4 regions of the Pseudomonas sp. ATCC 13867 genome follow, and region 4 is predicted to be linked to each of the others. Evidence: riboswitches for the same ligand, from Rfam matches in the RefSeq annotation. Region 4 holds a riboswitch; each other region holds the start of a gene.
What was found. A riboswitch is a leader RNA that binds a small molecule or an ion and turns the genes downstream of it on or off. The one in region 4 is predicted to bind cobalamin.

Region 1 (7,179 bases), 2.3 Mb from region 4:
ACAGGGCCACCGCGGCGTCCGGAGCGGACGGCAGGTAGAAGTGGATGTAGGACGCGGTAAGCCGGCCACGACGGAACACCGCCTCGGCCACCGGTTTGTCGTTCGGACAGACGCCACGGGCCAGCGGTGGTTCCGGGCTGTCCAGCAGCGAATGGTGGAAGGTGTGGCCGCGCAGCGTGCCTTCGGGCAGCGCCACGGCCTGCAGCGCCAGTGCCGCCAGGCGCTTCTGCAGGCGTGCCTCGCCGGGCAGCAGGCCGAGCAGTTCGGCGCGTACGCCATCCACGTCGGCCAGCGCGTCGAGCAGATAGAGCATGCCCCCGCACTCGGCGAGGATCGGCTTTCCCGCGTCATGGTGAGCACGGATCGCCTGGGACATGGAGAGGTTTTCCGCCAGCGCGCGCAGGTGCAATTCCGGGTAGCCGCCGGGCAGGTAGAGGCTGTCCACCGCAGGCAGCGCCTTGTCGCACAATGGCGAGAAGAACACCAGCTCGGCCCCCAGTGCGCGCAGCAGATCGAGGTTCGCCTGGTAGAGGAAGGCGAAGGCGTTGTCCCGCGCCACGCCGATCCGCACGCCGTCGAGACGACCGAGCGCGGCGCGCGGCCCGGCTGCCGCGAAGCACACCGGCGCCGGCAGCTCGGTACTGGCGCTGGCGGCCAGGGCATCGGCGGCGGCGTCCAGGCGGGCGTCGAGGTCGGCCAGTTCGTCGGCCTGCACCAGGCCCAGGTGACGGCTGGGCAGTTCCACCTCGGTGTCGCGCGGCAGCGCGCCATACCAGCGGATCCATTCCGGCAGGCTGTCGCGCACCAGGTCGCGGTGGCGCTGGCTGCCGATGCGGTTGGCGAGCACGCCGGAGAATGGCAGGTCGCTCTGGTAGGTAGCCATGCCGACCGCCAGCGCGCCGAAGGTCTGGGCCATCGACTGGCCGTTGATCACCGCCATCACCGGCACGTCGAAGCGGCGGGCGAGATCGGCCGCCGAGGGCGAACCGTCGAACAGCCCCATCACGCCTTCGATCAGGATCAGGTCGGCCTCGCCGGCGGCTTCCCAAAGCAACCGCCGGCTCTCGTCCTCGCCGACCATCCACAGGTCCAACTGGTAGACCGGCGCGCCGCTGGCGCGGGCGAGGATCATCGGGTCGAGGAAATCCGGCCCGCACTTGAACACCCGCACCTGGCGTCCAAGGCGCGTGTGCAGGCGTGCCAAGGCGGCGGTCACGGTGGTCTTGCCCTGGCCGGAGGCCGGGGCGGCGATCAGGAGTGCGGGGCACTGACGGGAGTCGGACATCAGGTGCGTTCCGGCACGACGGCAGCCATCAGAACTCCACCCCTTTCTGCGCCTTGATCCCGGCCTTGAAGGCATGCTTCACCAGGCCCATCTCGGTCACGGTGTCGGCCGCCTCGACCATCGCCGGCAGCACGCCACGCCCGGTGGCGACCACATGCTGCATCGGTGGACGGGCGGCGATGTCGGCGAGCACGCTGTCCAGCGCCAGGTAACCGTGCTTGAGGGCGATGTTCACCTCGTCCAGCACCACCAGGCCGACCTGCGGATCGCCCAGCAACTGGCGGGCGACGTCCCAGGCCTCGCGGGCCTTGGCGATGTCGCGCTGGCGGTCCTGGGTCTCCCAGGTGAAGCCCTCGCCCATCACGTGGTAGCTGACCTCTTCGGGGAAACGCCGGAAGAAGGCCTCCTCGCCGGTGGTGGCGGCGCCCTTGATGAACTGCACCACGCCCACCTTCATGCCGTGGCCCAAGGCGCGGGCGACCATGCCGAAGGCCGAGCTGCTCTTGCCCTTGCCGTTGCCGCTGTGGACCAGGAACACACCACGCTCGCCCTGGGCCTGGGCGATCTTCTCGTCGACCACGGTTTTCTTGCGCTGCATGCGCGAACGGTGGCGTTCGTCCTTTTCCGGGGATTCGCTCATCGGTCTCTCTCCTCTCAAAGGGCCTGGTAGCGCACGCCGAAGAGTACGGCGCGGCCGGGCTGCTCATAGCCCAGGGTGGTCTGGTAATCGGCGTCGAACAGGTTGCTCAGGCGCGCCTGCAGACGCCACTCCGGGTTCAGTCGATACTCGCCGCGCAGGTCCAGGGTAGCGAAGCCGCCCAGGCGATTGCGGTTGGCCAGGTCATCGTAGCGGCGGCCTTCGGCGTGCAGGCTGGCGCCCAGGCTCAGCGCGTCGAGGCGCCGGTCGAGGTCCAGGTTGAACAACTGCCGGGCGCGGCGCGGCAGGTCGTTGCCACGGTTGCCGCTGGCGCGGCTTTCCGGGTCGAGCAGGCTGGCGTTGGCGTTCCACACCCAGTCCCGCCACTGGCTGCCCAGCTGCAGTTCGACACCGCGGATGCGCGCCTGGTCGATATTGTCCGGCGCACGCAATGCCGAGTCGTAGGCGATCAGGTCGTCGATCGCCGTGCGGTACAGGTTCACCGCCCAGTGGCCCCAGCCGTGGCGACCGTCCACGCCGAGTTCGACGCTGCGCGAGGTTTCCGCATCCAGGTCGGGGTTGCCGTAGCCAGGGTAATAGAGTTCGTTGAAGGTCGGCGCCTTGAACGCCGTACCGTAGCTGGCGAAGGCCCGTACGGCGTCGGTCAGCGCGTAGCCCCAGGCGAGGTTGCCGGTGTTGCGGCTGCCGAACTGCTGGTTGTCGTCGTGGCGCAGGCTCAGTTGCCAGTCATGCCGCCCCGCGCTGCCCAGGTACTGGGCGAAGGTGCCGCGGTTGTCGCGGGAGGTCAACGCATAGTCGGTGGAACTGCTTAGTTCATCCTGCTGCCAGTCGTAGCCCAGGGTCAGGGTGTGGCCGGGCGCGAGGTCCAGGTCGTTCTGCCAGGACGCGGTGTCGCGACGGCTGTCGAAGCGCGAGTAGAAGGCACCGTCCTGGTAGGCATCGGACTTGTCCTCGCTGCGCCCGGCGGACAGGCTCACCCGCCAGGGCTCCAGCGGCGCGAAGCGCGCGCGGCCGCCGATCACCCGCTGCACGCCATCGTTGTAGGCATCGAAGCCCTGGGTGCGGCGGCTGTTCACCGTGTCGAAGTCGTTGTGCGAATCGGTTTGCAGCAGGCTGCCGTCCAGCTCCAGGCCGTTGTCGAAACGGTAGCCGGCACGCAGCGAACCGGACAGGTTGCGGTAGCCGTCGCGGTCCGGCTCATGGCCGCTGGCACCGTTGGCCTTGGCGTCGATGCCAGCGGTATCCAGGCTCGATACGCCGAGGGCGAACCAGCCGCGACCGTTGCCGGCCGAGGCTCCGGCGCTGCCTTCGTAGGTGCTCTGGCTACCCGCCCCGGCGTAGACCCAGGGCTTGAAGCCCGGCTCCAGTGCCTGTCGGGTGAAGATCTGGATCACCCCGCCGATGGCCTCGGAACCGTACAGACTGGAACGCGGCCCGCGCACCACTTCGATGCGCTCGATCAGCGCCACCGGCAAGTCCTGCAAGGACGCACCGCCGGACGAAACCGAGCCGGCCTTGATGCCGTCGATCAGCACCAGCACATGGTCGGATTCGCTGCCGCGCAGGTAGAGGCTGGTGGCCTTGCCGGGGCCGCCGTTGCTGGCCAGGGAAATCCCCGGCAGCCGCCGCAGCAGGTCGGGCACCGATTGCGCCTGGCTGCGCTCGATGTCGGCGCGGTCCAGCACGCTGACCGAAGCGAGCGTCTGCTCGGCGCGGCGCTCGGTGCGCGTGGCGGTCACCAGTTGATCGTCGAGCACCAGCGGCGCTTCGTCCGCCGCCAGGCCGATGCAGGAGAAGCCGCCCAGCGCCAGGGCTGTCGGCCAATAGAGGAAATGCTTCACGTGAACTCACTCCGCCGCTCTCACCCGCGCGGCTCTGACCGAAAAAGGCAGGCGGAGGACGGTAGCGCCCCGGCGGTCGATCCGCCGGAACGCTCGACAGCGCCCACCGCGATGCCATGACATGCAGCAGGCCGGTCTCCGGGCTTGCGAGTGGGCCGTGACAGGCTCCTGAAACCGCGCCTTCCCATGCCGATGGCACAGTGGCGGAATGCGGTTCGATGCTCGCTTACCGTTGCGGGGGCAGCGCCGGACTGGTCGGACCGCGAGGTCGGACTTCACCGGCTTCCCTGTTTCACCCCCGACTTGCACCGGGGGCACCTGAAGCAGGCGCGCAGCTTAGTGGCTGTCGCCAGCCACGGTCAATTGCGGCGGCCTGTCGCTCCCAGGGTGACGAAGCGCACCGGTGCGTCGGCCGCAGCCTCCCGGCACCAGCGCAACCAGATCGAGCGCAATTGGCCGACGGCGGCCCGTGCCCGGCGGCGCTGGCCTTCCTCCAGCCAGCGATTGCCCTGCAACGCAGCCGACAGCGCCTCCTCGACTCCATCCAGCGCATGCTCCCGGTCGTTACGCGGCCCGCCGTCGAGCAGCAACTGCCGCAACCGCGCCAGATAAGAGTCCCGCGCGCGCCGCAGCGGCCCCCGCGCCGTGCCCAGGCTGTCGCGCAGGAACAGCAGTTCGTCCGCCAACGCCAGGCCGAACAGCCCTCCCCGCCATTGGGCGCGGCGTTCCCGCGGCAGGCCGTCCTGGTATTGCACCAGGCGCAGCAGGCGGTCGGCGCTGCGCCCGTCGAACCAGGCCTCCAGCCTGGGCAGCGGGCCACGAGTCAGCCGTGCCAGGTCGGCCAGCAGTGCGCCGAGCACTCGCCGGTAGTGGCGGCGCCCCGGCCGCAGCTCCACCAGGTTGAACACCAGCACCGCGAACCCCACGCCCAGCACCGTCGCCAACGCCGAATTGAGGAAGTGGTCGAGGTCGTAGACCATCTGGTTGCTCGGCCCCACGTTCTTCACGAAGAAGATGCAGAAGGCCGATGCCATTGCGGCGATGGCCGGCCGCGTCGTGCACAGCGCCGCGATGAACAGCGGTATGCCGAGTACGCTGTAGAGCGCCGTGAATCCTTCGCATCGCGGCAGGATCACCAGCACGGCAACCGCCGCCACGGGAATCGAGAGGAGGATGCCGCGCAGGAAGTTCAGGCCCGCGCCGGCTGGCTCGTCACGGCTGGCGAACAGGCTCAGCACCACACCGGTGATGGAAACCGCGCCCAGGCCGCTGGGCCAGGCACTGACCACCCAGAACCCCGCCACGCAGAGAAATGCCAGGGCGCTGCGCAGGCCGAACAGCAGCCCGCGCTCGACGTCCCGGTGCCAGACGATCAGCGCCGGCGCCTCGCGTGTCGCTTCACCGTAAAGCAGTACTTCCAGGCTGCGCCGGGATTGCCGGCCCCGATCCAGCACCGCCAGCAGAGATTCCAGGTAATCGCGCTCCTGTGCACCTACGACGTTCTCCAGCGCACCGAGCAGATGCTCCCGGCAGGCGGTGAAGTCGGGCTGTTGCGCATTCTCCAGGCACTTGCGCACCTGCTCGCGCCAGGGGCGCACGGCCAGCTCGACGGCGGCGTCGAGCAACCGTCCCTCCCGCGCAACCCGGCGCGCGGCGCGCAGCAGGCCGAGCAGGGCGGCATTGAGCCCACGCAACGCAGGCACTCGCCGACGCCCCGTCGGACCTTCGAACCACGCCTGCTCCTGCCGCCCATCCAGCTCCAGAATGCTGCCCAGGGTAGCGATCAGCGCCGCGTGTTCATCGGTGCCCAGCATTTCCGCGGACGCCGCCTTCAGCGTCGACGACCAGACCTTGCGCGCCTGCTCGAGCAACTGCTGCTCCGTGCTGCGCGGCCACAGCAGCACGCTGACCAGGGAAGCACAGGCAATGCCCAGGCCGATCTCCGAACAGCGGGCCACGGCCTGGTCGAAGACCATCAGCGGCGCGGCCGAGGCTGGCAGGGCAACGATCGCGGCGGTATAGCCGGCCAGCACGAAGCCGTAGGACGAGAAATTGCGCAGCATCGACGCCCCGGCGGTGCAGAACGCCAGCCATAGCGCCATCGCCAGCAGGAACGGCAAGGGCGCCTGCCCCAGCCAGGCGACCAGGGCCACCGACATGGCCGCCCCCGTCAGCGTGCCAAGCAGGCGGAACACGCTCTTGGCCAGCACCATGCCGCTCAACGGCTGGCTGACCACGAACACCGTGACCAGCGCCCATTGCGGCTGCTGCAACTGGAAGACGAACGCCAGGTAGAGAGCGATCCCGCCCGCCAGCACCGCCTTGATGGCGAACTGCAGATCGACCACCCGGGGGCGTAAGATGGCCTGGGCGAATGCAGACAACGAAGGAGGCAGAGCAGGCATGGCAAGACCACCGGCAGGAAACCGACCGGGCGAATTTTAGTTAGCTTGCTAACAAAGTCCAGAAATATCCCGTTACGAGAACCAGGCCCACCCGACGAATGGCTCCATCGAAGAACTTCGCTAGACTCCCTGCATGATCGCGCCCGCTCAAGCCGGCCAGCTTCGGCTGGACTCATCCGCCACCCAGACACTGCTGCACGTCAGCGGCGACTGGACGCTCGCCCATTTCACCAGCCTGCAGCAACAGATGCGCGGGCTGGCTGAGCAGCGACAGAACATCGCCACCCTCGACTTCAGCGAACTCGGCGCCCTCGACACCGCCGGCGCCGCGCTGCTCGCCGAAGTCATCGGCGGCGCGCGGATGAGCCAGCTCGAGCAGATCGCCCGCAACCTGCCGCCCGAGCGCCAGGCGCTGCTGCGCACCGTGGGCGGCGCCATCACCCAGTGCCGGCTCGATGAAAAGGCACCGCCACCGGGCAACGCGCTGGTCGACATACTCGAACGCATCGGCATCGCCACCGTCACCTTCTGGGATCACCTGGTCGGCGTTCTCGGCTTCATCGGCCTGACCCTGCAGACGCTGATGCGCAGCCTGCTGCGGCCTCGCCGCTGGCGCATCACCTCGCTGGCCGCGCACATGGAACAGACCGGCCTGGACGCCGTGCCCATCGTCGCCCTGCTGACCTTCATGGTCGGCGCGGTGGTGGCCTTCCTCGGCGCCACGGTGCTGCAGAAGTTCGGCGCGGCGATCTACACCGTCGACCTGGTGGGCTTCTCCTTCCTTCGCGAATTCGGCGTGCTGCTCACCGCCATCCTCCTGGCGGGCCGTACCGCCAGCGCCTTCACCGCGCAGATCGGCTCGATGAAGGCCAACCAGGAGATCGACGCCATCCAGGCCCAGGGCCTGGATCCGGTGGAGCTGCTGGTCCTGCCCCGGGTGCTCGCACTGCTGCTGGCCCTGCCGCTGCTGACCTTCCTGGCGATGATCGC
Region 2 (7,179 bases), 140 kb from region 4:
ATCCCGCTTGCGCGCAATCGGCGACCGTGACGACGATTTCGGCACAGCGGGGTAGCCACGATCCGACCATCCGGTCGTCCGAAGGATTGGCCCCACGTTGCTTGGGCCAATCCGGAGCTTCGGGTAAACTTCCGCATCTTTGCCTTCTCATAACGATCAGCCTGATGCCCACGACGTTTCACGAGATTCCCCGCGCGCGCCCTGCCACGCCCCTGCTCGACCGCGCCAGCACGCCGGTCGAGCTGCGTCGCCTGGGCGAAGCGGAGCTGCTGACCCTCGCTGACGAACTGCGCCAGTACCTGCTGTACAGCGTCGGCCAGACTGGCGGGCACTTCGGCGCAGGCCTGGGCGTCATCGAACTGACGGTCGCCCTGCACTACGTCTTCGACACCCCGGACGACCGTCTGGTGTGGGACGTCGGCCACCAGGCCTACCCGCACAAGATCCTCACCGGTCGCCGCGAGCGCATGGGCAGCCTGCGCCAGAAGGACGGCCTGGCCGCCTTCCCGCGCCGCTCGGAGAGCGAGTACGACACCTTTGGCGTCGGTCACTCCAGCACCTCCATCAGCGCCGCGCTGGGGATGGCCATCGCCGCCCGCATGCAGGGCTCGGGCCGCAAGTCGGTGGCGGTGATCGGCGACGGCGCACTGACCGCCGGCATGGCCTTCGAGGCACTCAACCACGCGTCGGAGGTCAAGGCCGACATGCTGGTGATCCTCAACGACAACGACATGTCGATCTCCAACAATGTCGGCGGCCTGTCCAACTACCTGGCCAAGATTCTCTCCAGCCGCACCTACAGCAGCATGCGCGAAGGCAGCAAGAAGGTGCTCTCGCGCCTGCCCGGCGCCTGGGAGATCGCCCGCCGCACCGAGGAATACGCCAAGGGCATGCTGGTCCCCGGCACGCTCTTCGAGGAGCTGGGCTGGAACTACATCGGCCCCATCGACGGCCACGACCTGCCGACCCTGATCGCCACCCTGCGCAACATGCGTGACCTCAAGGGCCCGCAGTTCCTCCACGTGGTGACCAAGAAGGGCAAGGGCTTCGGCCCGGCCGAGATCGACCCGATCGGCTACCACGCCATCACCAAGCTCGAACCCGAAGGCGCTCCCGCCCATGCCGTGCCGAAGAAGGCCGGCGGGCCGAAGTACTCCAGCGTGTTCGGCCAGTGGCTGTGCGACATGGCCGCCCAGGACCCGCGCCTGGTCGGCATCACCCCGGCGATGAAGGAAGGCTCGGACCTGGTCGCCTTCGCCGACAAATTCCCGGACCGCTACTTCGATGTCGCCATCGCCGAGCAGCACGCCGTGACCCTCGCGGCCGGCATGGCCTGCGACGGCGCAAAGCCCGTGGTGGCGATCTACTCCACCTTCCTGCAGCGCGGCTACGACCAGCTGATCCACGACGTCGCGGTGCAGAACCTCGACGTGCTGTTCGCCATCGACCGCGCCGGTCTGGTGGGCGAAGACGGCCCGACCCACGCCGGCAGCTTCGACCTCTCCTACCTGCGCTGCATCCCCGGCATGCTGGTGATGACCCCCAGCGACGAGAACGAACTGCGCAAGCTGCTCACCACCGGCCATCACTTCGAAGGCCCGGCGGCGGTGCGCTACCCGCGCGGCACCGGCCCCAACGCTCCCATCGAGGCGGCGCTGGCACCGGTCGAGATCGGCAAGGGCGTGGTTCGCCGTGAAGGCAAGGCCGGCAAGGTCGCCTTCCTGGTGTTCGGCGTGCAACTGGCCGAAGCGCTGAAAGTGGCGGAGCAGTTCGATGCCACGGTCGCCGACATGCGCTTCGTCAAGCCGCTGGACGAGGAACTGGTGCGCCAGCTGGCCGCCAGCCACGAGCTGCTGGTGACCGTCGAGGAGAACTCGGTGATGGGCGGCGCCGGCGCCGCCGTCAGCGAATTCCTCGCCCACGAGAACCTGCAGCAGCCGATCCTGCACCTGGGTCTGCCGGACTACTACGTCGAGCACGCCAAGCCCGCGCAGATGCTCGCGGAGTGCGGGCTAGACGCCGCCGGCATCGAAGCCTCGGTGAAGGCGCGCCTGGAGGCCCTCGGCAAGCGCTGAGGCCGATCGGCGCATCCCTCCCCTGGAGTATTGCCAGTGACGGGCGCACCGACTAAGGTGCGCCCGTTTTCGTTCGAGGTAACGGGAAGCAGGTGAAAGACCTGCGCTGCCCCCGCAACGGTAACCGACGCGCCCCTTAAGGAGCGCAGCATCGCCATCCGCCACTGCTGAATGCGGGAAGGCGGCGATGTGACGTCGGCAGCCCGGAGACCGCCCTCGACGCGATCCGACAGGTGTTGCGGAGGGCATCACCGTCAAGTGCGGTGCCCCTGTCCGCCCTTGCCACGCCCTCCTCGAAAGTCATCCGACCGCTTTTGAGGACGCTCCATGAAACTGACCCGACTCGCCCTGGCCACCAGCCTGCTGCCCGGCATGGCCTTCGCTGCCAGCGATATCTACTCGCTCTCCGACCAGGTGATCACCTCCGCACGCCAGGCCCAGCCGCGCGCCGAAGCCACTTCGGCCAACAGCGTATTCACCCGTGCCGACATCGAGCGGCTACAAGTGCGCAGCGTTCCCGCCCTGCTCGCCCGCGTGCCCGGCGTGCAGATGGGCAGCTCGGGCGGCGTGGTCTCGTACTCCGTGCGCGGCACCAGCACTGCGCAGACCCTGGTACTGGTCGACGGCCAGCGCGTCGCTTCGGCCAGCAGCGGCATCGCCCGCCTGGACTACCTGAGCATCGACAGCATCGAGCGCGTCGAAGTGACCCGCGGCCCGCGTTCCGCGCTGTACGGCGCCGACGCCATCGGCGGGGTCATCCAGATCTTCACCCGTCGCGGCGAAGCCGGCCTGCACCCCGAAGTGCGCCTGGCTGCCGGCAGCCACGGCACCTTCGAACGCAGCCTGAGCCTGTCCGGCGGCGACGAGCAGACCCGCTACAACCTCGGCGGCAGCCTCGACGAGAGCCAGGGCTGGGATCGCACCAGCGACAACGTCGGCGCCGACAACGATCACGACGCCCAGCGCAACAAGGCCGTGCACCTGAACCTGGACCACCACTTCAGCGAAGACTGGAAGGCCGGCCTGAACCTCAACGACCAGCGCGGCAAGAACGAATACGACGACGCCTACAACTTCGAGCCCGGCCGCCCGCAGGACAAATTCCGCGTCAGCAGCTACAGCGCCTACCTCGACGGCCAGATCTCGAAGATGTGGAACAGCCGCCTGGAACTGGGCCGCAGCTTCGACCGCAACAAGGCCGTGGGCGCCGCCGACAGCTGGAACAACGGCACGCTGGAAACCACCCGCCACTCGGCGAGCTGGATCAACCGCCTGCAACTGGACGACGCCAACCAGCTGGCGCTGGGCACCGACTGGTACGAAGACAAGGTCGACGGCACCACTGCCTTCGCCGACGACCAGCGCAGCAACCGCGCCTTCTTCGCCCAGCACAGCTTCAAGGGCGACAGCTTCGGCACCGAGCTGGGTATCCGCCACGACAACAACCAGGCCTACGGCAGCCAGAACAGCTGGAACGCCGCCTTCAGCCTACCGGTGGGCGACAGCCAGACCTGGATCGCCAGTTACGGCGAAGGCTTCCGCGCGCCGACCTTCAGCGACCTCTACTACCCCGGCGCGAGCAACCCGGACCTCAAGGCCGAGACCTCGAAGACCTACGAGCTGCAATGGCGTGGGGGCATCGAAGGCACGCACTTGGAAGCCTCGCTGTACCGCACCGAGATCGACGACATGATCGCCTGGGACAGCACCAGCAATCAGCCGGAGAATATCAACAAGGCGCGCATCAATGGCTTCGAAGCCAGCATCGCCCGCGACGTGCTGGGCTGGCAGGCCGCGCTCGGCCTGAGCCTGATCGACCCGCGCGACCGCGACACCGGCCACACCCTGCCGTATCGCGCGCGCCGCACCCTGAGCCTGGACCTCGATCGCCAGTTCGGCGCCATCGGCCTCGGCGGCACCTGGCGTGCGGTCAGCCAGCGCTACGACGACGCGGCCAACACCCGCGAGCTGTCCGGCTACGGCGTGCTCGACCTGCGCACCAGCTGGCTGGCCAGCGACGAGATTCGCTTCGACCTGAAGCTGGATAACGCCCTGGACCGCGACTACACCCTGGGCGACTACCTGCGCCCGACCAGTCCAATGGACTTCATGGGCGAAGCCCGCCCCTACCGCGAACCGGGGCGCACCGCGCTGCTGGCGGTGACCTGGACGCCGGAGCTGTAAGGGAAGCGGCCTGACGGCCCCTCACCCTGCCCCTGGCTACGCACCCGCTCCGGAGGGAGAGGGACTGTCCTGGCAGGCTCAAGATTCGGCGCCCTCTCCCCTTGGGAGAGGGCTGGGGTGAGGCGCACCGGTATCGAACAGAGCCTCCGTAGGAGTGGATTCATCCGCGATGCTCCTGCGTGGCCGACACCAATCGCGGACGAAGTCCGCTCCTACGCCGGGCCTGTGGAATGGTGGGAAGTCGGTTCGCGAGCAAGCTCGCTCCTACAAAAAGCGGCCCGGTGTAGCTCCGATGTCTCAGCGCGTGCTGAACCCTGTAGGAGCGAGCTTGCTCGCGAACCCGCCCAGCAGCGGGCCTAGAGCACTCCCGCCATTCGCCCCAACTGCGCGCAATCCTGCGCATGCCAGTCGGTCAGCTCGGGCCAGGGGTTCTCCGGAAGGTTGACCAACGCACTGTGCGCACCCGCCGCGCGGGCGCAGTCGAGGTCGAAGCGGTAGTCGCCGACCATCAGCATCCGCTGCGGCGCCACGTCCCAGCGCGCGGCCAGGCGCAGCAGGCCGTCCGCGCTGGGCTTGGGATCGGCCTCGCCACGGCCGAGGATGTCGCCGCTGTGGAAACAATCGCCCACCCCAATGGCGGCCAGGGTGATCAGCGCCAGCTCATGGGCGTTGCGGGTGAGGATGCCCAGGCGGTAGCCGGCCCCGTGCAACGCGCGCACCAGCGCCACCGCACCGGGCGCCGCGGTGGAGGCCACCGCCAGTTCGCGCTCATGCTCCAGCAGCCAGGCGTGCTTGGCCGCCGCCTCGTCCTCCGGCAATGCCGCGAGGTGGGAGAGGATGTCGTGTTCCTGGGGAATGCCCAAGGCCCGCTTGATCGCCGGGAAGTCGTGCACCGCCAGGGTCAGGGTGCCGTCCATGTCGAACACCCAGTGGCGGATGTCGCCGAGTTTCACGACCAATCCTCGCGATGACGAATCAGGCCTTCCTGGGTGGTGGACGTGACCAGTTGGCCGTCGCGGTTGAAGATGCTGCCGCGCACGAAGCCGCGGCCATTGCCGGCCCAGGGGCTGTCCATCGCATAGAGCAGCCACTCGTCCGCGCGCAGGTCGCGGTGGAACCACACAGAATGGTCGATGGTGGCAACCTGCATGTCCTTCTGCCACACCGAATGCCCGTGAGGCAGTAGCGAGGTGGTGAGGAAGCCGAAATCCGAGGCGTAGGCGAGGATGTACTTGTGCAGCGCCGGGATGTCCGGCAGCTTGCCGTCGGCGCGCAGCCAGAGGTACTTGATCGGCTCGCCGACCTGCGCCTCGTAGGGGTCGTTCTGGGTGACCGGGCGGATCTCGATGGGTTTGGGATACAGCAGTTTGTCGCGGATCAGTTCGGGGAACTGCTCGGCGCTGCGCTGCTTGAGCTCGAGATCCGTGGGCAGGTTCTCCGGGCCAACCACGTCAGGCATCGGGATCTGGTGCTGGAAGCCCTCCTCGTCGGTCTGGAAGGAGGTGCTCAGGGCGAAGATCGGCTGGCCCTTCTGGATCGCGGTGACGCGCCGGGTGCTGAAGGTGCCGCCGTCGCGCACGCGGTCGACCTGGTAGACGACCGGCTTGCTGGCATCCCCCGGGCGCAGGAAGTAGCCGTGCATCGAGTGCACGTGGCGCTCCGGGTCTACGGTCTGGCTGGCCGCCGACAGCGCCTGGCCGAGCACCTGCCCGCCGTACAGCTGGCGGAACCCGAGGTCCTGGCTCATGCCGCGAAACAGGTTTTCCTCGATGGGTTCCAGGCTCAACAGAGCGACCAGGTTGTCCAGGATCAGGGTCATGCGCTTTCCTCGAAAGACTCTACAGCTCGAATGGGTGACGACGCGGCGCCGGGTAGGCGGGGAGACTGGTCAGGCGAGTGTCCCATACCGCGCGGCCGATGGTGAAATGATAGAGGCTGACCGGACGGTCCGGTCCCTCGCCGAGCAATTCCTCCACCGCCGGGTCGAAGTAGCAGCCGATACCGGTGCCCGACAGCCCCGCCGCCTCGGCCTCCAGGTACAGCAGTTGGCCGATCTGCCCGCACTCCCAGTACAACCGGGGATAGCTCCAGGCGCCCTCGGCCAGGGCGGCGTCGAGGTCGGCGAGCATGGCGAAGGCGACACAGCCGTCGCTGGCGATGTCCTGCCCGCACGACAGGAAGGCGGACAGCCCGCGGGCATCGCCCTCCAGCAGGCGGTACAGCGGCAGGCCCGAGTCGCTGACCGACTGCCATTGGAAATCCCCGCGCAGGCCACCCGGCGTGCGTCCGCTGCGGCCCAGCCAGTAAAGCCCCGGCGCCAGGCCCTGGACACGGTGGACGAACAGCAGCAGGTCGACGCGCGCCGGCTCGCCGGTGCAGGCGAACGGTACCGGCGAGCGCTCCGGCAACAGGCGGCGCAGCCAGGCGTAGAGCAGTTCGGCCTGGATGCCGCTGCGGCCGTCCATCGACTGCGCGCTGCGCCGGCGGTGAAGGATCGGCCGCGCGGGCAGGCCGGGGTTATCCGCCGAGGCCTCGATGGTCTGCGCGGACCACGCCTGGGCCGGTAGCGCGGGCGCGCGGCAACACTGATGCACGCGCTCCAGTTCCGGCCAGTGGCGATAGTCTCGCGACAGGCGGTTGGGCGAACCGGCCAGTGGCAGTTCGGCGAGCCCGTTGAGCAACGCATCCGGGAGCGGAAATTCAGCGGCCCGTGGCGGCCCGATCCACAGCAGCACGTCCACGCTTTCGCGTTCGTCGAAGCCGTCGCGGTCCAGGCCGAACACGGCGTCCAATCGCGCCTCGGCGATGCCACGCAGCACACGGGCGTGCCAGCCTTGGATCGCGGCTGCGATACCCAGGCAGGCCAGCGCATGGCCAAGATCGTGCTGGCAATAGCGGTAGGCGCGCTCGCCATACTTCC
Region 3 (7,179 bases), 850 kb from region 4:
GTTGTAGGCCTGGCGGGCGAAGGCGACCTTGTTCTCGGTACTCGACAGTTCCTCGCTGACCTGCTGCAGGTTCTGCGAAGCCTTGAGGTCCGGGTAGGCTTCCAGAGTCACGTTGAGGCGGCCCAGGGCACCGCCCAGGGCGCTTTCCGCGCTGGCCAGCTGGGCCATGCGCGAGGCTTCGCCCGGCTGGCTGGCGGCGGCCTTGAGGCCGGCGACGGCGGCGTTGCGCGCGGCGATCACGGCTTCCAGGGTTTCCCGCTCGTGCTTGAGATAGGCCTTGGCGGTTTCCACCAGGTTGGGGATCAGGTCGTAGCGGCGCTTGAGCTGCACTTCGATCTGCGCGAAGGCGTTCTGGTAGCGGTTGCGCAGTGCCACCAGGCGGTTGAACACGCTGATCAGCAGGAAGATCACGCCAGCGATGATGGCCAGGGTGACGATCGACGAAACGCTCATGGGATGTCCTTATCGACAGGCGATTGAGCGTCGATCATAGCGGAAAGCCAGCAAAGCGGTGCTCGTCCTTTCCCCAATATGCAGGACCGTCCTCAACTGTAGGAGCGAGCTTGCTCGCGAACCTGCCCGGTACCCAAGGTGTCAAGCGGTTCGCGAGCAAGCTCGCTCCTACATAAGCGTTACGGTGCTTTTCAGCGATTCAGGTACTCGGTGGTGGACACCACTTCGGCGTAGGCAAAGGCCAGGGCTGCCATGTAGGCCGCGTGAACCTGCGCGGCCGGCACCTTCACGCCGTTGAACTCCAGGTCCAGGGTGGCGCAGGCATCGTGCAGCACGGTGACCGGGTAGCCGAAGTCGGCGGCCGCGCGGGTGGCGCCGTCAACGCACATGTGGCTCATGTGCCCGACGACCACCAGCGACTCGATGCCGTGCTGGTCGAGGATGGCCTTCAGGTCGGTATCGCGGAACGAGTTGACGAAATGCTTGAGCACCACCGGCTCGCCGGGCAGATTGGCTACCTTGCCGTGGATCTTGGCGCCCTCGCTGCCGGGGGCGAAGAACGGCGCGTCGGCGCTTTCGAATTCGTGACGCACGTGCACCACCAGATCACCGCGCTCGCGGAAGGCGGCGAGCACCCTGGCGGCCTGGTCGGCGGCGGCCTCGATGCCGACCAGCGGCCATTTGCCGGAAGGGAAGTAGTCGTTCTGGATATCCACTAGGATGAGCGCTTGCTTGGCCATTTCCGAAGTCCTTCTTGAACGTTGAGGGGTGAGGAAGTGGAACCAGTATGGTTCGCCGCGCGCCGCGGGGGGATCAGGCGGAACGACAATAACCGGGGGAAAACTGACAATGGTTGTGCAACGGAGCGTCGTCGAGATCGGGTTGCTGCTCTACCCCGGTGTGCAGGCGGCGGCGCTGCATGGGTTGACCGACCTGTTCGCGGTGGCCGAGCGGATCGCTGGCGAAGAAGCCGCGCAGCAGTTGCCGGCGCTGCGCGTCAGCCACTGGTCCGGCGAGGACGGCGGCGAGCCCCGGCGTATCTTCGACACGCGCCCGGACGTGGACAGCCGGCTGGTCGCCGTGCTCGTCCCTCCGGCGCTGTTCGGCCTGCCGGATGCTGAGCCCTTGCGCCATCTCACCGAATGGCTGGCCGCGCGCCATGCGCAGGGCGCCATCGTCGGTTCGGTGTGCATCGGCGGGCTGCTGGTGGCCGAGGCGGGCCTGCTCGATGGGCGTTCCGCCACCGCCCATTGGAGCGGGGCCGAGGCCTTCGCCCGGCGTTTTCCCAGGGTGCGCCTGGAGGCGCACAAGCCGATCGTCGATGATGGCGACCTGATCACCTCCGCCGGGCTGATGGCCTGGTCGGACCTCGGCCTGCGCATCGTCGACCGCCTGCTCGGCCCGAGCATCGCCAACCGCACCGCGCGCTTCCTGGTGGTGGAGCACAGCGACAGCGCCCAGCAGTGCGGCAGCAACTTCGCGCCGCTGCTGGGGCATGGCGACGCCGCGATCCTCAAGGTGCAGCACTGGCTGCAGGGCAATGGCGCGGTGGACGTCAGCCTCGCCGCCATGGCCGCCCAGGCAGGGCTGGAGGAGCGCACCTTCCTGCGCCGTTTCCGCTCCGCTACCGGACTCAAGCCTACCGAGTACTGCCAGCACCTGCGGGTGGGCAAGGCGCGCGAGCTGCTGGAGTTCACCAACGGTACGGTGGACCACATCGCCTACACCGTTGGCTACCTCGATCCAGGCTCGTTCCGCAGCACCTTCCGCAAGATCACCGGCATGGCGCCGAGCGACTACCGCAAGCGCTTCGGCGCCAAGCCGGGCGAGGTCGCGCTCAGGGACTGACCGATGGGGTGTCCGCCGCCTGCTGCAGCATCTGCGCGAGCAGCGGTGCATATTCCGCGTCGGTCATCGCCGGGTGCACCTGCAGGTGCATCAGGTCGGTCCACTGCAGCATCCAGCGTTGCACGTCGAGGGGGTTCTCGGCTTCCGCCAGGCCGAAGCCGAGCATGTGGCCCATAGCGTGCCAGCGACCGACCAGCTTCACGCCGGGCGGCGGCTGGCCGCCGGTCTTGAGGAAGCGCTGGATGATCCTGTCGCGGTTCTCGATGGGGATGGTCCAGTTCACCAGATAAAGCATGTCGCACCTCCGGCCCGGCTCCGGGCTTCGCTGGACGCGGACCCGAACCGGCGACGCCGCCAGAGCCGCGCCTGTGTATCCCAGGCGTGACAGTCTCCGGCTGGGAGCGGCGTTCTTCCGACAGGCATAGCAGCAGCCAGCGAAGCGGGAGCGGCCGCTGATCGGCGGTCGCCAGGGCAGGTGATCGACGGTCAGATCCAGCGATCATTCTCCGCCGTGCGTTCGCCGCCCTGGTCGCCGGTGTTCAGCACGCCGCGCGGTTCGATCAGCATCACCTGCACCTCGTGTTCGGCATAGGGCTTGTGCTCGACGCCGCGAGGCACCACGTAGAGTTCGCCGGCTCGCAGGGTCAGCGGGCCGTCGCGGAAGTCGATGCGCAGCTCGCCGTCGAGCACGATGAAGGTCTCGTCGGTGTCGGCGTGGCTGTGCCAGACGAAATCGCCGTGCAGCTTCACCACCTTGAACTGGTAGTCGTTCATCTCGGCGATCACTCGCGGCTGCCAGGTCTCAGTGATGCGGCCGAGCTTGTCCTGCAGGTTGATCGGTTGGCGTTGGGTCACGGTGGTTTTCTCCTTGGGATCGTTCTGTCCAAACTACTGCTGGTCCCTGGAGCGGTCTTGCAGGAACTTGCGCTTCGGTGTCGCTCCCCGTGTTGCGGTTGGTCGCCGGGCAGCGCTGAGCAGCGCAAAGCGGGCGACTATGCTCAGAACCTCGCGCCCTTTTTCGCCGGAGATCGCCATGCCCACGCCCGCTCCCATCGCCCGCCCCAGCGTCATTCCCTGCCTGCGCTACCGCGATGCGCCGCAGGCCATCGACTGGCTGTGCGCCACCTTCGGTTTCCAGCGGCAGCTGGTGGTCGCCGATGACCACGGCGGCATCGCCCACGCGCAGTTGGCGCTGGCCGATGGCAGTGGGCTGGTGATGCTCGGGTCGCTGCACGACAACGAGTACGGCCGGCTGATGCGCCAGCCCGACGAGATTGGCGGCTGCACCCAGAGCATCTATGTGGTGGTGAGGGATGCCGAGGCGCTGTATCGCGCGGTAGTGGACGGTGGCGCGCAGATCGTCATCGACATCAAGGACGAGGACTACGGCGGCCAGGGTTTCACCTGCCGTGATCCGGAAGGGCACATCTGGAGTTTCGGTACCTACGATCCCTGGCACTGATCCTGCGCTTTTGCGCCGCTCCCGCAACATCCTGTTCAACCCCCGTGCTTGACGCTTTCGTTCCCCGAATGTTCAGATTCGCCCCGTTTCAGGTGCCCCCCGCCGCCGTGCGTGGGGTGAAACGGGAAGCCGGTGCGTCGCCCTCGTGCGATCAGTCCGGCGCTGCCCCCGCAACGGTAAGCGAGCGGAGCATCCACAAGGCCACTGTGCTCAGGCATGGGAAGGCGGATGTTTCATGATCCTCGCAAGCCCGGAGACCGGCCTGGAACCTGTTTGGCAAACCCGCGGTGGGCGGGCGTGAGCCGGTTCCCGGGGCGCGCTCGTTCCGGGTGTCGCTGCGCCGCCTGCGAAATCCCGATTTCGAGGCGATCACCTTGCAACTTCCTATCTATCCGAACCGGCGTGCCCTGCGCTGGACTCCCGTTTTCTCCCTCTGCGTCCTCGGCCCGCACCTGTCGGCAGCGCCGCTGAACCTGGCCGACGAAGTCGTCAACGCGCCTTCGGTGGAGTCCACCACCGTGGCGGACATGGCCCGCTACGGCAGCAAGCTGGAGGTCATCGACCGCCAGCAGATCGAACGCGCCGGCCCCAGCGCCGACATCACCCGCGTGCTGCAGATGTACGTGCCCGGCCTGTTCGTCGCGCCGAAGAACGGCCCGTTCGACTACGGCACCTACTCGCTGCTCGGCGGACGCAACGACGACACGCTGATCCTGCTGGACGGTGTGCGCCTGAACAACCGCCTCTACGGCGGCATCTACCTCGACACCCTGCCGACCACCGCGGTGGAGCGCATCGAAGTGCTCAAGGGCGGCCAGGGCCTGCTGTTCGGCACCCAGGCGGTGTCCGGGGTGATCAACATCGTCACCCGCAGCGCGCGCAGTCGCGAGGCATCCGGCGAGGTGAACCTCGGCCTGGACACCTTCAAGGGGCGCAGCGGTGATGCCCGCGCCGAGAAGATCGTGCACAACGGCCTGGGCGACCTTGGCCTGATGGCCTACGTCAGCCACAACCGCTCCGACGGCTACCAGCCGTACCGCGACCAGGACATGACCAGTACGGTCAGCGACAAGCGTCGCTCGTACGACGTCAACGTGTTCGGCGCCAAGGCCATCCAGGCCATCGGCGACGCTTCGCGCCTGGAGCTGTTCTACCAGTACGCCGATGCCGAACTGGACTTCGCCCGGCCGACCTCCAACCACCACACCAGCAACAACCGCGTGCAGCAGATCGCCACGGCGACCTTCCAGCAGAGTGTCGGCGACGATTTCAGCTGGTTCGCCAAGACCCACCTCAACGATTGGGACACCCGCTACGACCGCGTCTACAACCTGCAGGGCGGCGCTACCCAGGTGCTCAATCACAACGACTACTGGGGCTTCACCGACTGGGGCGCGCAGCTCGAAGGCAAGGCACGCTTCGGCGGTGGCCACGAGCTGGTCTTCGGCAACGACAACCAGTGGTACAAGGGCCAGGACGATGTGCTGATCATCGACAACGACAAGGCCGAATCCCACGCGCTCTACGCCCAGCTGCGACCGAACATCGAGGCGCTGCCCGACTGGCACCCGAGCCTGGGCGTGCGCCGCGAGGAAATCTCGGGCGGTGAGGGCGCCACGGTGTGGATGCTGACCTCGCTCTACGACCTCACGCAGCAGCTCAAACTGCGCGGCCAGTTGGGCACCGCCTTCAAGTTGCCTACCGCCGAGCAACTGTTCGTCAACGAACCAGGCGACGAAGTCGGCAATCGCGACCTCAAGCCCGAGCGCAGCCGCAACGCCGAACTGGGCCTGGACTACACCGGCGAGCTGTTCGACCAGCCGTGGAGCGGCAGCGTCACCCTGTTCCGTCGCGAGATCACCGACCTCATCACCCTCGTCGGCGATCAATGGGTGAACGGCAATGGCGAGATCACCGTGCGTGGCGTGGAAGCCAACGGCCAGTGGCAGTTCGGCCGGCACTGGCAGCTCTCCGCCGACGCCACGCGCAATCTCGTGGACAGCCACGACGGCGTGACGGTGAACAACATCCCGCACTTCTTTGCCCGCCTGCGCCTGGGCTATGACGACAACCTCTGGGGGGCCGGTCTTGCCGCGCGCTACGTCGGCTCCATCGTCAGCGCCCAGGACGACGACTACGGTCACTACAGCGTGCTCGATGGCGATGCCTACCGATACCTCGACGGCGCCCGCGCGCATCGCCTGAGCCTGCTGCTGGAGAACCTGCTGGACCGCGACTACGCCACCGGCCGCAGCAGCAACGGCATCCGCCAGGTGGACAACCTCGGCCGGCCGCGCACCGCCGAGCTGCGCTACACCTTCAGCTTCTGATGAAGGCCATCCTGCTGGTCGGCCCGCTGGCCGGAGCCCAGGGCGAACGCCTACTGCGCGAGGTATCGGCGCGCCTCGCCGGCGTCGAATGCATCGACACCGGTGAGGGTTTCGATTCGCTCTGGGGGCGGGTGCGCGAGCTGTTGGCCGAGAGTATCGAACTGCTGCTGGTGGACCTCGAACCGACCGCCGACGGCGCCTATCTCGAGTGGCTGCGCGCGGAACTGGCTGCGCTGTGCGGGGAGCATCCGCAGGCGCCGTTGCCGAAGGTCACCGCTTCGGCGCTCGGTCGGCGCGGGCTGGATGTGGCGGCGGTGCTGACGGCGATTGACGATCCGGCGCAACAGCTGGACTGCCAGGGCGTCGGCGCGGTGCCGTCGCAGCCGGACTGGTCTGCGCCGCCGCCACACCGGTATCACCTGTTCCTCTGCACCGGGCCGCGCTGCGTGCGGCGCGGCGCGCTACCGTTGTGGAAGACCCTGCGCCGCGAGTTGATCCGCCTCGACCTCTACGAGAACGCCGAGGGCGCCCTGCTGACCCGCACCGGCTGCCAGTTCCCGTGTAATCGCGGGCCGCTGCTGACGGTGTATCCCGAACGTGTCTGGTATGGCCTGCGCAGTGACGAGCAGGTGTGCCGGGTGGTGGCGGAGCATCTGCGTGACGGCGTGCCGGTGGCGGAGCTGCGGGTGGATGAACTATGACGCACTCGCGCTTCGTAGGAGCGAGCTTGCTCGCGAACCGCTGGATGCAGGGAGTTGGGTTCGTCGTCCTCCTTCAACGGCTCCTCACCCTAACCCCTGCCCGGAGGGAGATGGGACCGTTCGGTACAGGGGAAGGCCGAGCTTTCAGCCGGCATAGGCTGCTAGAGGGTCGGGGTGAAGGGAGAATCCCGGTACGGACTTCCCAGGAGCGTAGGAGCGGACTTCGTCCGCGATGTTTCAGAGCTGGCGCTGTTCGCGAGCAAGCTCGCTCCTACAGGTCAAGCCTGGCGCTTGGTTTGGCGTTGATTCTGGGGTCGGTAACTGCTTCCGCGCAGGACTACCGCAACTGCGCCCGTACCTGGCAGATCGACCACCCGCCGCAACG
Region 4 (7,179 bases):
CTTCGAGGGCGAACAGCACCTGCCAGTCGCGCAGGCCCATCCAGCCGTGGAAGTGGGTCATGATCCAGCCGGCCAGGGGACCGCTGACGATCCCGGCGACCATCGCCGACATGACGAACACTGCCGTGATCCGGCCGCGCAGTTCGGTGGGGAACCAATAGGTGAGATAGAGAATGACGCCAGGGAAGAACCCGGCCTCGGCGACCCCCAGGAAGAACCGCGCGACGATCAACTGGTTGGCGGTGGTGACGAAGGCGGTGGCGACGGTGACCATGCCCCACAGCACCATGATCCGCGTCAGCGTGGCGCGGGCGCCGGCACGCTGCATGTACAGGTTGCTGGGAACCTCGAAGAGGATGTAGCCCAGGTAGAAGATGCCCGCGCCGATGCCGTAGGCGGCCTCGCTCAGGGCGATGTCTTCGGCCATGCGCAGCTTGGCGAAGGAGATGTTGAGGCGGTCGATGGCGTTGATTGCGTAGGCAATGACCAGGAACGGCAGCAGGCGCCAGATCACCTTGCGGTAAAGCGCGCGGGTCGACTCCGGGGAGTATGTCGTGGGCGGCGCGATCGTCTCGAACGTTTGACTCATGGTGGCTCCTGCTGGTGTGGCCAGATTGTTCTTGTTGTGTGCGAAAGCGGACAGGAGCGACGAGGATAGGGGGGCGACGCTGCGGCGGGACTCACCCGAAGGGGGGGTAACACGGGGGGGAATTGTAAGATGAAATTACGAGGAGCCTGGTGGTCCCCTGCCCCTGGCAGCAGGGGCGTGGAGCGAGGCGTTCAGCCTTGGGCCTCCGCCCGGGGCGCAGAGGCTATCCAGGGCGCTCAGCGATACCAGCGAGGCGTGTACACCCAGTCGCCGCCACCGGCGCGTGGGAAGCGCCGGGTCAGGGACGAGCCGACGATCACCAGGGTACGCATGTCCACCATCTCCGGAACCAGCTCGCCAAGGGGGACGACGCGCAGCGCCTCCGCCGGACGGCCGATGTCGCGGCCGAGCACCACCAGGGTTTCCGGTGTGCGGTGGCGGCGGACGATCTCCAGGGCGCGCCCCAGTTGCCAGGGGCGAGCCCTGGAGATCGGGTTGTAGAAGGCCATGACCAGGTCGGCGGCGCCGGCGTGATCGAGGCGCTTCTCGATGGTCTCCCAGGGCTTGAGGTTGTCCGACAGGGAGATCAGGCAGAAATCATGCCCTAGCGGTGCGCCGGCCTTGGCGGCGGCGGCCAGCGCAGCGGACACGCCCGGCAACACCTCCAGTTCCACGCCGTGCCAGTCGGGATCATCGCTCCCGTGCAGCGCCTCCATCACCGCGGCGCCCATAGCGAAGACACCGGGATCGCCGGAGGAAATCACCACCACCCGCCGGCCGCTGGCGGCCAGTTCGAAGGCGTGGCGGGCGCGCTGCATCTCCTCGCGATTGTCGGTGCAGTGGCGCACCTGATCGTCGCGCAGGGGCTCGGCCATATTCACATAGGTCTCGTAGCCGAGCAGGTCCTGGGCCTCGTCCAGCGCATGGCGCACGGCGGGGATCATGAAGTCGCTGGCGCCGGGGCCGAGACCGATCACGCTGAGTCGCCCGCGCGGCTGGCCGATGCCTTCGGCTTCGCCTGGCGTGGCAGTGCGGTGCAGGTGGAAGGAGTCGCCATGCAGCATGGCCGGCGGCAGTTCGTCGTCGCTGTGGATGAACCGCAGCGGCACGCCCAGCTCGCGGGCGGCCTCGGCCAGCGCCGGGTCGGCCATGCGGCAGCGCGGCGCGACCAATGCAGCCAGCGATACCTCGGCCAGCCCGGCCTGCGCCAGGCCCTGGCGGATGCGTTCGGGCAACTGCGAGTCCACCAGCGTGACATGGGCGAGGACGATGCGCGGATGGATGCGCAGCTCGTTGTGCGCGATGCCTTCGGCGCGGGAGTCGATGCGCAGGGTATGCGCGGCGTCGTCGGCCAGCGGCAGGTCCAGCTCGTCCAGCCACAGCGCGTCGCCTTCGATGCGCAGGGTGTCGCCGCCCAGCAGGTCGGAGACGAAGCGCTTGCCCTGTTCGATGTCCGCCAGCGCGTAGCCCGGTGGCGGGTCGAGCAGGCAGGCACCGAAACGCAGTTCGCCGCTGGTGGTGATGGCCGGCGCTATGTCCAGCGCGGCGGCCATCTCGCGGGCCATGCGGTTGACTCCGCCGAGCCCGCCGAGCAGCGGCACCACGGCGCTGCCGTCTTCGGCGACGGCCAGCACCGGCGGCTCCGCGCCCTTTTCAGCCAGCAGCGGGGCGAGGGTGCGGATGACGATGCCGGCGGCGCACAGGGCGATGATCGGGGTGTCGTCACGGTAGAGCTGGCGCAGGGTTTCGCCGAAGTTCGCGTAGGACTCGTCGGCGCCTTCGACGCGGTCCTTCAGGCCCAGTACGCGCGCCTGTGGATAAATGCCCTGCAGGCGTCGGGCCGTGGCCAGCGCACCTTGGCCGAGAATGACAATGGCGATGCGCATCAGCCGTTCCACCGCTGGCCGGGGATGACGATCATCGAGAAGTACGGCGAGGCCATCGGGTCCACCTCGTCCAGCGCGACGATGCGCTGCTCGCGCATGGTTGCGCGCTCGACGTAGTGGGCGCCGCCGTCACGGCCCAGCTCGCGCAGCACGCGCCGGACCTTGTCGAAGTTGCGCCCGAGCTTCATCACCACCGCCGCATCGGCGTCGGCCAGGCGGCGCTTGAGTTCGTCTTCCGGCAAGACGCCGGACAGCACCGCCAGGCTCTGGTTGCGGTACACCAGCGGCACGCCGAGTACCGCCGCGCTGCCGAGCATGGAGCAGACGCCGGGTACGACTTCGGTGGCATACCGCTGCGAAAGGCGGTCATGCAGGTACATGTAGGAACCGTAGAAGAACGGATCGCCCTCGCAGATCACCGCCACGTCGCGGTTGGCATCCAGGTGTGCGGCCACCTGCGCGGCGGCGGTGTCGTAGAAGTCGCTGATCACGCCTTCGTAGGTCAGCGGCGGCTCCAGCTTCTCGGTGGTCACCGGATAGACCAGCGGCAGTCGCTGCTGCTCATCGAGCAGGTGCTGCTCGATGATGGCGAAGGCGTTGCCGCCCTGGCCGGCGTGGTGCTTGGCCTTGGCTACGAAGTAGCCGATCACCGGGGACGCGCGCAGCAGGCGCAGGGCCTTGAGGGTCAGCAGTTCCGGGTCGCCCGGGCCGACGCCCAGGCCGATGAGGCGGCCGGTCATCACTCCACCTCCGTGGCCAGGGCGTTCACCGCGGCGGCCGCCATCGCGCTGCCGCCACGGCGGCCGCGGACGATCACGTAGGGCACGCCACGGCTGTCGGCGGCGAGGGCGTCCTTGGATTCCATGGCGCCGACGAAGCCCACCGGGAAGCCGAGGATCAGCGCCGGTTTCGGTGCGCCGGCATCGAGCATTTCCAGCAGGTAGAAGAGCGCGGTCGGCGCGTTGCCTATCACCACCACGCTGCCTTCCAGGTGCTCGCGCCAGTGCTCCAGCGCCGCGGCCGAACGGGTGTTGCCCAGCTCGCGGGCGAGCGCCGGGACGTCCGGATCGTTGAGGGTGCAGATCACCTCGTTGTGCGCCGGCAGGCGCGCGCGGGTGATGCCCTCGGCGACCATTCGCGCATCGCAGAGGATCGGCGCGCCAGCGGCCAGCGCCGCTCGGCCGATGGCACCGGCGCCTGCGGAGAAGCGCAGGTCCTGCACGACGTCGACCATGCCGCAGGCGTGGATCACCCGCACGGCGAGTTTCTCGAGGTCGGCGGGGATGGCGGAGAGCTCGGCTTCGGCGCGGATGGTGGCGAAGGACTGGCGGTAGATCGCCTGGCCGTCGCGAATGTAATCAAGCATCGGTGGGGGCTCCGGGTGCGGCCAGCAGGTCGCCGGCAGCCTTGAGGGAAAGGTTGCGCGCCAGCGGCTGGCCGAAGCCGGCCACGCCATCGGCGCGACGGAACAGGTCATAGCGGTCGTCGGCGACGGCCAGCAGGGTGTAGGAGGCGACGTGGGCGGCGGCGCAGGAGCGCGGGCAGCCACACAGGTGCACGCCGGCCGGCGGTGCGTGGCGCAGGCGTTCGGCCAGGCGCAGGGCATCGGCCTTGGTGTCGGCCAGCCCGCGCGCGCAACCGCTGGCGCCGCTACAGGCGATGAGGCGCGACAGCGGCTGGGCGGCGTCGATCAGCAGGCCGAGATTGGCCAGTGCGCCGAGTGCGACGGGAGCATCGGCCGGGGCCACGTCGGGGAGTATCAGGCTTTGCCAGGGCGTCAGACGCAGCTGTCCGCCGCTGAAACGCTCTGTCAGATCGGCGAGGCCGAACAGTATCGAGCTGTCGAGACGACCGAGGACGAATCCCGCACCGACCAGGGTGCGTTCCGGCTGACGCTGCGGACGAATCCCCAGGTAACCGAAAGCCTGGGGCGCAGGACGCCGCCAGTTATCCACAAGTGGACCGAGTCGCAGGAGGAACGGCAGGCGTTGCTGCAGGCGCTCCAGCAGCGCTTCGTCGCGGAGCTTCTCGCGCAGGTGGCGCATGCGCGTCTGGCCGTCGCCGGCGAGATCGAGGAACAGGTGCAGCAGGGTTTCCACCAGCAGCGGTAGCTGCTCGGCGGACACCGCGGCGAGGGCGGGACGATCAGTCTTGCGCTGCGGCGGACAGCCGGCCAGGCCGAAGGCGAACAGCGGCGCGGCATCCTCAGACATCGCCGACAGCCAGATATCGTTGGGGTGCTCCAGCATCGCCAGCGACTCGCCGGCATCCAGTTGCACGCCGAACTTGGGCGAGAGGCCGTGGAAGCGTGGGGTGCGCTCCAGCAGATCGAGCAACTGACGCGCCAGCGGCTGGGCGTCGAATGCCGTGCCCGCATCCAGGCCGAGCGCCGGACTGACCAGCAGGTTGCGCACATCGTCCGCCGCCAGCTCGCGCGGGCCGAGGCCCGCGGCCAGCAGATCACGGCTCAGCGCATTCTCGGCACCGGCATGTACGCCACGAATCTGCAGGTTGGCGCGGTTGGTCGCTTCCAGCACGCCGTCGGCATGGCGTTCGGCAGCCAGGGCGATGGCGCGCGCGGCTTGGGCGTCGAGTTGTCCACAGGGCAGCTTGATGCGGCAGATGCCGCCATCGCGGGAGGCCACGATGCGCAGCAGGCCAGGGCAGGCATGCGGACGGACGGGCAGAGCTGAGGAGTCTTGCACTGAGGTCACCAGGGCTGGGTCGCGGTGACCTGCGAATCCCCACAGGGGACTTCACGACACCGATACACCCCGCTCGATGTCTGCACGCGCGACTGGTTTCGTCGGCAGGTCTCCTGGCTGGCAGGTCCTCATCCGGCACGGCCTTCCCGGTTGCCCAGTGGCCAGATCGACGACAACAGACGCTGTGGTCGAAGTGCGCGGACTCGCTGCTTACAGTTGCGGGGGCAGCCACGGTTTTTCCGTGTTCCCTCTTCGGCTCTCGGATGCATCGCCTTCAAACAGCGAAGCGTCCTACGAGCACCGACGATGCGGGTATTATGCCTGCTTTGCCCGAGGGCGGAACAAGCCTGCCCGTCGGATCGATCATCGCATCCCTTCAGAGGAATCCCCATGACGCCCTGGCTGACCATCGTCGGCATCGGCGAGGACGGTTACGCCGGCCTCGGCAAGGCGGCACGCCGTGCGCTGCTCGCAGCCAGCGAGGTGATCGGCGCGCCGCGCCAGTTGGCGCTGTTGCCGCACTGCCTGCGCGCCAGCCGTCAGGCCTGGCCGAGCCCGTTCAGCCTGGAGCCGGTACTGCGTCGGCGCGGTGAGCCGACCTGTGTGCTGGCCAGTGGCGACCCGATGCTGTTCGGCGTCGGCGCGAGCCTTTCCCGTCAGATTCCGCCCGAGGAAATGCAGGTCATTTCCGCACCATCGTCCGCCGCTCTGGCCGCCGCGCGGTTGGGGTGGGCGTTGCAGGACTGCACGCTGTTGTCGCTGCTGGCACGTCCGCTGGCGGCGCTCAACGCGCAGCTGCATCATGGCGCGAAACTGCTGGTCCTCAGCAACGACGGCGAGAGTCCGGCCGCCATCGCCGCGCTGCTGCGCGAGCGCGGCTTCGGCCCTAGCCGCATCTGCGTGCTGGAGCACCTGGGGGGCGAGTCGGAGCGGCGCATGGATGGGCTGGCCAGCGACTGGTCACCGAGCGAGACCGCTGCGCTGAATATCGTCGCGGTGCAATGCGTAGCCGGCTCAGACGCGGTTCGTCTGCCCCTGACCATCGGCTTGCCGGACGAGGCCTACCGCCATGATGGCCAACTGACCAAGCGCGATGTGCGCGCGGTGACCCTGGCGCGGCTGGCGCCAACGCCGGGCGAGTTGCTCTGGGACGTCGGCGCCGGCTGTGGCTCCATCGGCATCGAGTGGATGCGCGCGCACCCGAGTTGCCGCACGCTGGCCATCGAAGCCAACGACGGGCGCCAGGAACATATCCGCTTCAACCGCGATGCCCTTGGCGTGCCGGCGCTGCAACTGGTCTGCGGTGCCGCGCCGGACGCGTTGCAGGGGCTGGAGCGTCCCGAGGCGATCTTCATCGGCGGCGGCGTGACCGTGCCTGGTGTCTTCGAGCGCTGCTGGGATCAGCTCAAGCCCGGTGGCCGCCTGGTGGCCAATGCCGTCACGCTGCAGAGCGAGGCGCTGCTGGTGAGCTGGCGCGAGCGCATTGGCGGCGAGTTGACCCGTCTTTCCGTGGCCCAGGCCCAGCCGCTGGGTGGCTTCGATACCTGGCGCGCGGCGTTGCCGATCACCCTGCTGGAAGTGCACAAGCCCCTGGCCGACTGACGATGCGTGACGCCCATGCGTGAAGAGACGCCCGAAGAACCTCGCCCGCTGCGCAGTGGCTACACCACCGGCAGTTGCGCCACCGCCACCAGCCTGGCGGCGGCGCGCCTGCTGCTGACCGGCGTGGCCAGCGATGCGGCGCAGATCGTGCTGCCGAAGGAGCGCAGCGCGACCCTGCGCCTGGAGTTCTGCCGGCTTACCGTCGACGGCGCCGAAGCCGGCACGCTGAAGGATGCCGGCGACGATCCGGACGTGACCCACGGTGCGCTGGTCTTCGTCCGCGTCGCCCTGAGCGCTGAGCCCGGTGTGCGTTTCCACGCGGGAGAGGGCGTTGGCACCGTCACCAAGCCGGGGCTGGTGCTGGCGGTGGGTGAGCCGGCGATCAACCCGGTACCGC

Region 1: it holds a riboswitch for cobalamin, as region 4 does, so the genes downstream of both, btuB (TonB-dependent vitamin B12 receptor) here and cobG (precorrin-3B synthase) in region 4, are expected to answer to the same signal.
Region 2: it holds a riboswitch for cobalamin, as region 4 does, so the genes downstream of both, H681_RS03715 (TonB-dependent receptor domain-containing protein) here and cobG (precorrin-3B synthase) in region 4, are expected to answer to the same signal.
Region 3: it holds a riboswitch for cobalamin, as region 4 does, so the genes downstream of both, H681_RS06895 (TonB-dependent receptor plug domain-containing protein) here and cobG (precorrin-3B synthase) in region 4, are expected to answer to the same signal.

Annotation. Positions count from the first base shown of each region.
Region 1 covers NC_020829.1:4,047,575-4,054,753, forward strand. Annotated here, with positions in the region: gene H681_RS18080 (cobyrinate a,c-diamide synthase) at 1-1,285, opposite strand, end outside; gene cobO (cob(I)yrinic acid a,c-diamide adenosyltransferase) at 1,314-1,925, opposite strand; gene btuB (TonB-dependent vitamin B12 receptor) at 1,940-3,784, opposite strand; cobalamin riboswitch at 3,897-4,121, opposite strand; gene H681_RS18095 (FUSC family protein) at 4,144-6,189, opposite strand; gene H681_RS18100 (ABC transporter permease) at 6,323-7,179, shown strand, end outside.
Region 2 covers NC_020829.1:789,629-796,807, reverse strand. Annotated here, with positions in the region: gene dxs (1-deoxy-D-xylulose-5-phosphate synthase) at 165-2,075, shown strand; cobalamin riboswitch at 2,104-2,308, shown strand; gene H681_RS03715 (TonB-dependent receptor domain-containing protein) at 2,403-4,259, shown strand; gene H681_RS03710 (HAD family hydrolase) at 4,616-5,212, opposite strand; gene tesB (acyl-CoA thioesterase II) at 5,209-6,078, opposite strand; gene H681_RS03700 (nitroreductase family protein) at 6,098-7,179, opposite strand, start outside.
Region 3 covers NC_020829.1:1,502,789-1,509,967, forward strand. Annotated here, with positions in the region: gene H681_RS06865 (LemA family protein) at 1-453, opposite strand, end outside; gene H681_RS06870 (cysteine hydrolase family protein) at 645-1,193, opposite strand; gene H681_RS06875 (GlxA family transcriptional regulator) at 1,303-2,301, shown strand; gene H681_RS06880 (DUF3303 domain-containing protein) at 2,291-2,596, opposite strand; gene H681_RS06885 (cupin domain-containing protein) at 2,788-3,156, opposite strand; gene H681_RS06890 (VOC family protein) at 3,335-3,763, shown strand; cobalamin riboswitch at 3,837-4,043, shown strand; gene H681_RS06895 (TonB-dependent receptor plug domain-containing protein) at 4,138-6,093, shown strand; gene H681_RS06900 ((2Fe-2S) ferredoxin domain-containing protein) at 6,093-6,794, shown strand; gene H681_RS06905 (ABC transporter substrate-binding protein) at 7,097-7,179, shown strand, end outside.
Region 4 covers NC_020829.1:653,365-660,543, forward strand. Annotated here, with positions in the region: gene H681_RS03025 (MFS transporter) at 1-589, opposite strand, end outside; gene cobJ (precorrin-3B C(17)-methyltransferase) at 826-2,475, opposite strand; gene H681_RS03035 (precorrin-2 C(20)-methyltransferase) at 2,475-3,215, opposite strand; gene H681_RS03040 (precorrin-8X methylmutase) at 3,215-3,841, opposite strand; gene cobG (precorrin-3B synthase) at 3,834-5,189, opposite strand; cobalamin riboswitch at 5,267-5,500, opposite strand; gene H681_RS03050 (bifunctional cobalt-precorrin-7 (C(5))-methyltransferase/cobalt-precorrin-6B (C(15))-methyltransferase) at 5,571-6,782, shown strand; gene H681_RS03055 (cobalt-precorrin-5B (C(1))-methyltransferase) at 6,798-7,179, shown strand, end outside.